Regions from separate parts of the Streptomyces sp. NBC_00285 genome, predicted to be linked through region 1. Evidence: riboswitches for the same ligand, from Rfam matches in the RefSeq annotation. Region 1 holds a riboswitch; the other holds the start of a gene.
What was found. Region 1 has a riboswitch for glycine ahead of gcvP (aminomethyl-transferring glycine dehydrogenase). Riboswitches for the same ligand answer to the same signal wherever they lie in the genome.
Positions count from the first base shown of each region.

Region 2: linked by a shared signal. The riboswitch ahead of gcvT (glycine cleavage system aminomethyltransferase GcvT) and the one ahead of gcvP (aminomethyl-transferring glycine dehydrogenase) in region 1 are both predicted to bind glycine.

Region 1 covers NZ_CP108055.1:1,904,199-1,908,700, reverse strand. The annotation lists gene OHT57_RS08700 (bifunctional nuclease family protein) at 1-36, shown strand, start outside; gene OHT57_RS08695 (MerR family transcriptional regulator) at 300-983, shown strand; gene OHT57_RS08690 (DNA polymerase IV) at 1,041-2,417, shown strand; gene OHT57_RS08685 (PRC-barrel domain-containing protein) at 2,435-2,812, opposite strand; glycine riboswitch at 2,936-3,031, shown strand; glycine riboswitch at 3,032-3,146, shown strand; gene gcvP (aminomethyl-transferring glycine dehydrogenase) at 3,210-4,502, shown strand, end outside.
Region 2 covers NZ_CP108055.1:7,484,617-7,489,118, reverse strand. The annotation lists gene OHT57_RS34680 (enhanced serine sensitivity protein SseB) at 1-479, opposite strand, end outside; gene OHT57_RS34675 (AAA family ATPase) at 576-1,250, opposite strand; glycine riboswitch at 1,434-1,531, shown strand; glycine riboswitch at 1,532-1,636, shown strand; gene gcvT (glycine cleavage system aminomethyltransferase GcvT) at 1,689-2,807, shown strand; gene gcvH (glycine cleavage system protein GcvH) at 2,947-3,324, shown strand; gene glyA (serine hydroxymethyltransferase) at 3,340-4,502, shown strand, end outside.

The DNA.
Region 1 (4,502 bases):
ATCTCCCCCGAGGACTTCGGCACCAGCAGCCAGTGAGACAGAGTCAGCCGACCCGGCGGATCAGTGGTCCGTGAGAGGTCGGCTGTGTCCGGTCGTCACCAAAATGCTGGCATTTGCCACCGGCGTGTGAGAGCGTCCTGCGGCCCGTTCGGAGCACATTCGGCTAGCCTTTCCCCGCGGTTGGATACGGGAAACCACTCCTAGGGTGATTATCACTCGGCGTGCCGAGTGTGGCGATCGTTGACGCACCCCTGGTGACTGCCTACCGTCGAGAAGGCAGGTCAAGGACGGAGGTCGGCGTGAGAAGCAGCGGCGACGGTACGGCTGGGGGTGCCCCCGGACGGAGTCTCGGGGCAAGCGGTCCGTACCCTCCCCCAAGCTCTCAACTTCGGTCGAGTTGGGCAGACCCCCAGCACGGCAGTGCGGCCGAGCACGTTCCGCAGCGAACGGCGGCCGTGCCGAGCAGCGGAGGGGCGACGTCCATGGCGTCCGAGCAGATCGGCTATCGCGGCCCTACGGCCTGCGCGGCGGCCGGCATCACCTACCGGCAGCTCGACTACTGGGCGCGCACCGGGCTCGTCGAGCCGAGCGTGCGGCCCGCCCACGGGTCGGGGACACAGCGGCTCTACAGCTTTCGGGACGTCGTCGTCCTGAAGATCGTCAAGCGGTTCCTCGACACCGGCGTGTCCCTGCAGAACATCCGCACCACGGTCCAGCACCTGCGGGAGCGGGGCTTCCAGGACCTGGAGCGCATGACGCTCATGAGCGACGGTGCCACGGTCTACGAGTGCACCTCGCCGGACGAGGTCCACGCGCTGCTCCAGGGCGGTCAGGGAATCTTCGGGATCGCCGTGGGTGTCGTGTGGCGTGACGTCGAGAGCGCCCTGTCCCAACTGCACGGAGAGCGCATCGACACCGGGGAGACCCTGGTGGGACACAACCCCGCAGACGAGTTGGCGCGGCGGCGCAACCGGGCGGTCTGAGGCCCGTACCGCCCTTCGGGGCGGGCATTGTCAGTGGCGTAGGGCAGCATCGGACCTGTGAGAAAAGCGCCCACGATCCTGCATCTCGACATGGATGCCTTCTACGCCTCGGCGGAGCAGGCGTCCAAGCCGAGTCTGCGCGGGAAGGCCGTCGTCGTGGGCGGTCTGGGGCCGCGGGGCGTGGTGGCGACCGCGTCGTACGAGGCCCGGGTGTTCGGCGTGAACTCGGCGATGCCCACGGCCCAGGCCAGACGGCTCGCGCCGAACGCCGCCTATCTCGTGCCCCGCTTCGACCTCTACCGGTCGATCAGCGAGCAGGTGATGGGGCTGCTGAGGGAGCTGTCTCCGCTGGTGGAGCCCCTGAGCCTGGACGAGGCCTTCGTGGACCTGGAGGCCGGGGGCACGGCTTGGGACGACCGGTCGGCGCGCCTGGCCGGGGCGAAGCTGCGGGCCGACATACGGGCCGGCACAGGATTGACGGGGTCAGTGGGACTCGCCGCGTCCAAGATGCTCGCGAAGATCGCCTCCGAGCAGGCCAAGCCGGACGGGCTGGTGGTGATCGAACCGGGTACCGAGCGCGCGCTGCTCGGGCCGATGCCGGTGCGGACGCTGCCGGGGGTGGGGCCGGCGACGGGAGACCACCTGCGGCGGGCCGGCATCCATACGGTCGACGAGATCGTGGAGGCGGGGGAGGACGAGCTGGTACGGCTGCTGGGCAAGGCGCACGGGCACGGGTTGTACGCGATGGCGCTGGCCCGGGACGAGCGGCCCGTGGTGGCGGAGCGTGAGACGAAGTCGGTGTCGGTGGAGGACACGTACGACGTGGACATCCATGACCGTGTCCGGGTGGGGCTGGAGGTGCAGCGGCTGGCCGACCGGTGTGTGCGGCGGCTGCGGGGGGCCGGGCTGTCGGGGCGCACCATCGTGCTGAAGGTGCGGCGGTACGACTTCTCGACGCTGACGCGGTCCGAGACCCTGAGGGGGCCCACGGACGATCCCACGGTGGTCCGGGAGGCCGCCCTGCGCTTGCTGGAGGGCGTGGACTCCACGGGGGGTGTGCGGTTGCTGGGGGTGGGCGTGAGCGGGCTGGCCGACTTCACCCAGGAGGACTTGTTCGCTCAGGCCATGGAGGAGCGAGGAGAGCACACCGTCGAGGAGGCGGCTGATGACACCCCTGTGGAGGAGCGTGACGTGGCGGTCGGGCGGAGGTGGGTCGCCGGTCACGATGTGCGGCATGCCGAGTTCGGGCACGGGTGGGTGCAGGGGAGCGGGCTGGGGAGGGTGACCGTGCGGTTCGAGACGCCGGATTCGGAACCGGGGCGGGTGCGGACGTTCCGGGTCGAGGATCCTGCGTTGGAGGTGGCGGAGCCGTTGCCGTTGGTGGAGGCGGCCGGTCCCCATCGGATCACCCGTGACGGGTTCGTCGGTGGGTGAGTGGGCCGGAGGCTCCCTCAGGCCTCGGCTTCCTCCGTGCCCGCAAGCTTGCCGAAGTCCCGGTCCGGGAACGGGGGCGGCGGGGCCGTGTCGAGGCCGTAGTGGTGGTAGAGCTGGAGTTCCTGGTCGGGGGAGAGGTGCCGGCCCACGCCGAAGTCGGGGGCTTCCTTGATGAGGGCGCGGTCGAAGGGGATGTGCAGGGTGCCTTCGATCACTTCGCTCGGTCCCAGGGGGACGAAGGCGTCCCTGGAGAAGAGGCCGGTGCGTATGGCTGCCCACTCGGGCATGCCGGTCGCGTCGTCCAGGTAGACCTCGTCGATACTGCCGATCTTGGTGCCATTGCGGTCGAACGCCTTGCGGCCGATCAGGTTGCGCGGATCGATGTCGGTCTGCACGGGCCCTCCACTTGGTCGCACCTCATCCGAAGCGGTCGTAAGCACTACGAAAGAGCACATTGGGGTGTGCGGCCACTCGAAAGCTCGGGCGTTGACCTCGCTGGTACTGTTGCAGGCGGCTGTCGACACCGTGCGGGAGAGTCCTCCAGACATCATCGGAGGCGCCGAAGGAGCAAATCCTCCCCAGAATCTCTCAGGCTCACGTACCGCACGGGCGAGGTCACTCTGGAAAGCAGGGCGGGTGTCGACGGCTTCCGCTCTCACCGACGGTGAAAGCCGGTCGCTCTCGGGCGGCCTGGTGAAGCTCTCAGGTTGAGATGACAGAGGGGGAGGCCGTCGGGGTACCCGTGCCGGGGTGTACCCCTCGAAGGTCGTGTCAGACCAGGAGGCCTCCGCAATGACCGCCCATCGCATTCCGCTCTCCGCCCTCGAGCAGGGAATCCCCTTCGAGCAGCGTCACATCGGCCCCGACCACGGGGCTCAGGCCAAGATGCTCGCCCAGGTCGGCTACGGCTCGCTGGACGAACTCACCGCCGCCGCGGTGCCGGATGTGATCAAGAACGCCGATGCCCTGGAGCTTCCCGGAGCGCGTACCGAGGCCGAGGTGCTGGCCGAGCTGCGGTCGCTGGCCGACCGGAACCAGGTGCTCGACTCCATGATCGGGCTCGGGTACCACGGCACCTTCACTCCGCCTGTCATCCTGCGCAACGTCATGGAGAACCCGGCCTGGTACACGGCTTACACGCCCTATCAGCCGGAGATCTCGCAGGGACGGCTTGAGGCCCTGCTCAACTTCCAGACCATGGTCGCAGACCTCACCGGGCTGCCCACCTCCGGTGCCTCGCTGCTCGACGAGGGGACAGCGGCGGCCGAGGCCCTGGCGCTGTCCCTCCGGATGGGGAAGAACAAGAAGGGGATCTTCCTCGTCGACGCCGACGCGTTGCCGCAGACCATCGCAGTGATCCGGACCCGCGCCGAGCCGACCGGCGTCGAGGTCGTCGTCGCCGACCTCAGCGACGGGATCCCGGCCGAGCTCGCCGAGCGGGAGATCAACGGCGTGCTCGTCCAGTACCCCGGCGCCTCCGGGGCCGTACGCGACATCAAGGCGGTCGTCGACCAGGCTCATGAGCTCGGCGCGCTCGTGACCGTCGCCGCCGATCTGCTTGCGCTGACCCTGCTGAAGTCGCCCGGCGAGCTCGGGGCGGACATCGCGGTTGGGACCACACAGCGTTTCGGTGTGCCGATGGGGTTCGGCGGTCCGCACGCCGGATACATGGCCGTGCGGGAGAAGTTCGCGCGGAGCCTGCCCGGGCGGCTCGTGGGCGTGTCCGTGGACGCCGACGGGAACAAGGCCTACCGGCTCGCGCTCCAGACGCGTGAGCAGCACATCCGCCGGGAGAAGGCGACCAGCAACATCTGCACGGCCCAGGTGCTGCTCGCGGTGATGGCCGGGATGTACGCCGTCTACCACGGGCCCGAGGGGCTCAGGGGCATCGCCCGCCGTACGCACCGCTACGCGAACATCCTCGCCGCGGGCCTCACGGCCGGTGGGGTCGAGGTCGTGCACGGCTCCTACTTCGACACGCTGACCGTGCGCGTGCCCGCGAAGGCCGCCGAAGTCGTCTCCGCGGCGCGGCACAACGGCGTCAACGTCCATCTCGTCGACGCCGACCATGTGTCCATCGCCTGC
Region 2 (4,502 bases), 5.6 Mb from region 1:
ACCCGCCCGCCGGTGTTGGGGCCGTCGAGGGGGGAGCGGCCCACCCGGCAGAGGTCGGCGACGGCGGCCGGGGGGAGCGGGACGCCGACCACACCGTCGGGGTTCAGGGCGAGGCCCACGTGCGGGGGCAGGCCACGGGCGAACTCGACCGCCGGGGCGATGGTGCACGACAGATGGCTGCCGACGACCTGGCGGAACTGCTCCTCGGAGCTGAAGACCGGCACGAACGCCTGGCCGCCGATCTCCAGCGTGGGCAGGTCGAGGGGGCCGCTGTGCGGGCCGCCGCCGTTCGGCAGGGGGATCCAGACGAAGCTGCGGCCGAGCACCTCGATGATCCGGGCGCATGCCGAGGGCATGCCGAGGGAGGCGGAGAGCACCTCCTCCAGTTCGTTGCCCGGCCATCCGCCGTGCGGATGGGGGTGTGCCGTCTGTGCCGGAAACTCCGAGAAGTCCGCGGGGAGATCCGCCGGGAAATCCATCTGTGCGACCGCCTGCTGTGAACCCAGTACTGATGTGGCTGAAAGGCTAGCGGGTACGGCGGGAGCCGGCCCCGGCCCGGACGAGTTCTTCCCGCCTCAGCCGGTGAAGCCGATCCGCCGCAGGACGTCCGCCGCCTCCCGGTCGACCAGCACCGCCGAGGCGCAGCCCTGGGGCAGGTCGCCCCGCTCCACGGCACGGATCAGGCGGGCGGCCGCGCCCCGGTGGCGCAGGAAGGCGTACCGCGAGACACCCCGGCCGCGTTCGCGCTGGCCCTCCAGCGCTGCGTCCGCCGTGACGTCGAGGAGCAGCAGGTGCAGGGTGCCGCCCCGGCGGCGGGCCTCGCGGGCCAGCCAGCCGCGCACCCAGGTCTGCGTCCCGCAGTCGTGCACGACGACCCCCTCGCCGGAGCGCAGGGCGCGGCGCAGTCCGGCGTAGTGCGCGAGCCGGACCAGGGGGCGGTAGACGGCGTACGGCAGGAAGCGGGACAGTCGGCCGTCCCAGCGGTCGCGGGTGTCCTGGGAGTCGATGCGTGCCCCTGTGACCGCACGCTTCATCAGGGTGGACTTGCCGCTGCCGGGCAGGCCGGTGATGACGACGAGGTCCTTGGGGCCGAAGAGCAGGGCGTGCGGGCTGTGTCCCAGGCGGTCGCGCAGGTCACGGACGACCGGCGCCGGGCGCGTGCCGCGGGCCTCGACGGCCGGGGCCGCGGGCTGCTCGGGCAGCGCCAGGCCCGAGGTAGTCGCGTACGCGGTGGTCCTGTTCACCGTCATCGTCCTCCTCCGGGGTCAGGGTCTCCCCTCCCCACCAAGCGTAAAGAGAAGGTAATGGATGATCTCCCGTGTTTCTGTACGCGTACCGCCACAAGCCAGTTACAAAGGGAGGGGCCGGGTGCGGCCCTGCCGCCCGCCCGCGATGCGTGCAATGATGTCGGCGCCAACTGCATACCGGCCGCTTGAATCCGCGCGGGAGAGTCCTGGGTACATGTACCCGGGCGCCGAAGGAGCAAGTCCCTCCCTTGAATCTCTCAGGCCCCCGTTACCGCGCGGGCGAGGCACATCTGAAAAGCGGGCCGCCCACTCGAAGGCGGCTCCACCCAAGGTGCAAGCCATGTTTCTTCATGGCGAACCTCTCAGGTTCCGATGACAGATGGGGAGGAATCACCTCGCCCGTCACACCCATGTCCTGGGATCCTTGGAGACGACCGCCCGATGAGCAGTTCTGAACCCCGTCACACCGCCCTCGATGCCCTGCATCGCTCGCTCGGCGCGACGATGACCGACTTCGCCGGCTGGGACATGCCCCTGCGGTACGGCTCCGAGCGCGACGAGCACACCGCGGTGCGTACGAAGGCCGGGCTCTTCGACCTCTCCCACATGGGGGAGATCACGGTGAGCGGACCGGCCGCGGCTGCCCTTTTGAACTTCGCCCTCGTCGGCAACATCGGCTCCGTCGGTGTCGGCCGGGCCCGCTACACCATGATCTGCCAGACCGACGGCGGCATCCTGGACGACCTGATCGTCTACCGGCTCGGCGAGACCGACTACATGGTGGTCGCCAACGCCTCCAACGCCCAGGTCGTCCTGGACGCGCTGACCGAGCGCGCGGCCGGCTTCGACGCCGAGGTGCGGGACGACCGGGACGCGTACGCGCTGATCGCCGTACAGGGACCGGAGTCTCCGGGGATCCTCGCGTCCCTGACCGACGCCGATCTCGACGGGCTGAAGTACTACGCCGGTCTGCCGGGCACGGTCGCCGGGGTCCCCGCGCTGATCGCGCGCACCGGGTACACCGGCGAGGACGGCTTCGAGCTGTTCGTGAAGCCGGAGCACGCGGTCGAGTTGTGGCAGGCGCTGACCAAGGCCGGCGAGGGTGTGGGCCTGGTCCCCTGCGGACTGTCCTGCCGGGACACCCTGCGTCTGGAAGCGGGCATGCCGCTGTACGGGCACGAGCTGTCGCGGGAGCTGACCCCCTTCGACGCCGGGCTCGGCCGGGTCGTGAAGTTCGAGAAGGAGGGGGACTTCGTCGGGCGCGAGGCCCTCCACAAGGCCGCCTCGCGTGCCGCCGAGAACCCCCCTCGCGTCCTCGTCGGCCTGGTCGCCGAGGGCCGTCGGGTGCCGCGTGCCGGGTACGCCGTCGTCGCGGGCGGTGCGGTGATCGGCGAGGTCACCTCCGGCGCCCCCTCCCCCACGCTGGGCAGGCCGATCGCCATCGCGTACGTCGACGCCGCGCACGCGACGCCGGGCACGGCCGGTGTCGGTGTGGACATCCGGGGCAGCCACGAGGCGTACGAGGTCGTGGCGCTGCCGTTCTACAGGCGTCAGAAGTAGAAGCCGAAACAGGCGTCCGGAAACAAGCGGCCTGACAGGGCCGCCGTAGGTGATGCTGAGCACATAGTCGCTGCTCAAGCGCGCCTCGCGCAGTACCCCCATTCACCAGCACTCCCCCGCGTACAGGAGAATTCAGGCCATGAGCAACCCCCAGCAGCTGCGTTACAGCAAGGAGCACGAGTGGCTGTCGGGCGCCGAGGACGGCGTCTCGACGGTCGGCATCACGGAGCACGCGGCCAACGCGCTCGGCGATGTCGTCTTCGTCCAGCTCCCGGAGGTCGGCGCCACGGTGACCGCGGGCGAGACCTGCGGCGAGCTGGAGTCCACCAAGTCGGTCAGCGACCTGTACTCCCCGGTGGCCGGTGAGGTCACCGAGGTCAACGAGGACGTCGTCAACGACCCGTCGCTGGTGAACTCCGCCCCCTTCGAGGGCGGCTGGCTGTTCAAGGTACGCGTCACGGAGGAGCCGGCCGACCTCCTCTCCGCCGACGAGTACACCGCCTTTTCCGCCGGCTGAGGAGCTGCACACCCGATGACCGTGACGTCCGCACTGAACACACCCCTGCACGAACTCGACCCGGAGATCGCCGCCGCGGTCGACGCCGAGCTGCACCGCCAGCAGTCCACCCTCGAAATGATCGCGTCCGAGAACTTCGCGCCGCTCGCGGTCATGGAGGCACAGGGCTCGGTCCTGACCAACAAGTACGCCGAGGGCTATCCGGGCCGCCGCTACTACGGCGGCTGTGAGCACGTCGACGTGGCCGAGCAGATCGCGATCGACCGGGTCAAGGAGCTGTTCGGCGCCGAGTACGCCAACGTGCAGCCGCACTCCGGCGCCTCCGCCAACCAGGCCGCCCTGTTCGCGCTGGCCCAGCCCGGCGACACCATCCTCGGGCTCGACCTCGCGCACGGCGGTCACCTCACCCACGGGATGCGGCTGAACTTCTCCGGCAAGCAGTTCGACGTGGTCGCCTACCACGTCGACGAGGCCGGGCTCGTCGACATGGCCGAGCTGGAACGGCTGGCCAAGGAGCACCGCCCGAAGGTGATCATCGCGGGCTGGTCCGCCTACCCGCGGCAGCTGGACTTCGCGGAGTTCCGGCGGATCGCCGACGAGGTCGAGGCGTACCTGTGGGTCGACATGGCGCACTTCGCCGGTCTCGTGGCCGCCGGGCTGCACCCGAACCCCGTCGAGTACGCGGACGTGGTCACCTCCACGACCCACAAGACGCTGGGCGGCCCGCGCGGCGGGATCATCCTCGCGAAGAAGGAGTTCGCGAAGAAGCTGAACTCCTCCGTCTTCCCGGGCTTCCAGGGTGGTCCCCTGGAGCACGTGATCGCGGCGAAGGCCGTGTCCTTCAAGGTCGCCGCCTCGGAGGAGTTCAAGGAGCGCCAGCGGCGTACGGTGGACGGTGCGCGCATCCTCGCCGAGCGTCTGACGGCTGACGACGCCCGGGAGGCCGGGGTCGACGTGCTCTCCGGCGGCACCGACGTGCACCTGCTCCTCGTCGACCTGCGCGAGTCCGAGCTGGACGGGCGGCAGGCCGAGGACCGTCTCCACGAGGTCGGCATCACGGTCAACCGCAACGCCGTCCCGAACGACCCGCGCCCGCCGATGGTGACGTCGGGGCTGCGGATCGGTACGCCGGCCCTGGCCACCCGCGGCTTCACAACCGAGGACTTCGCCGAGGTCGC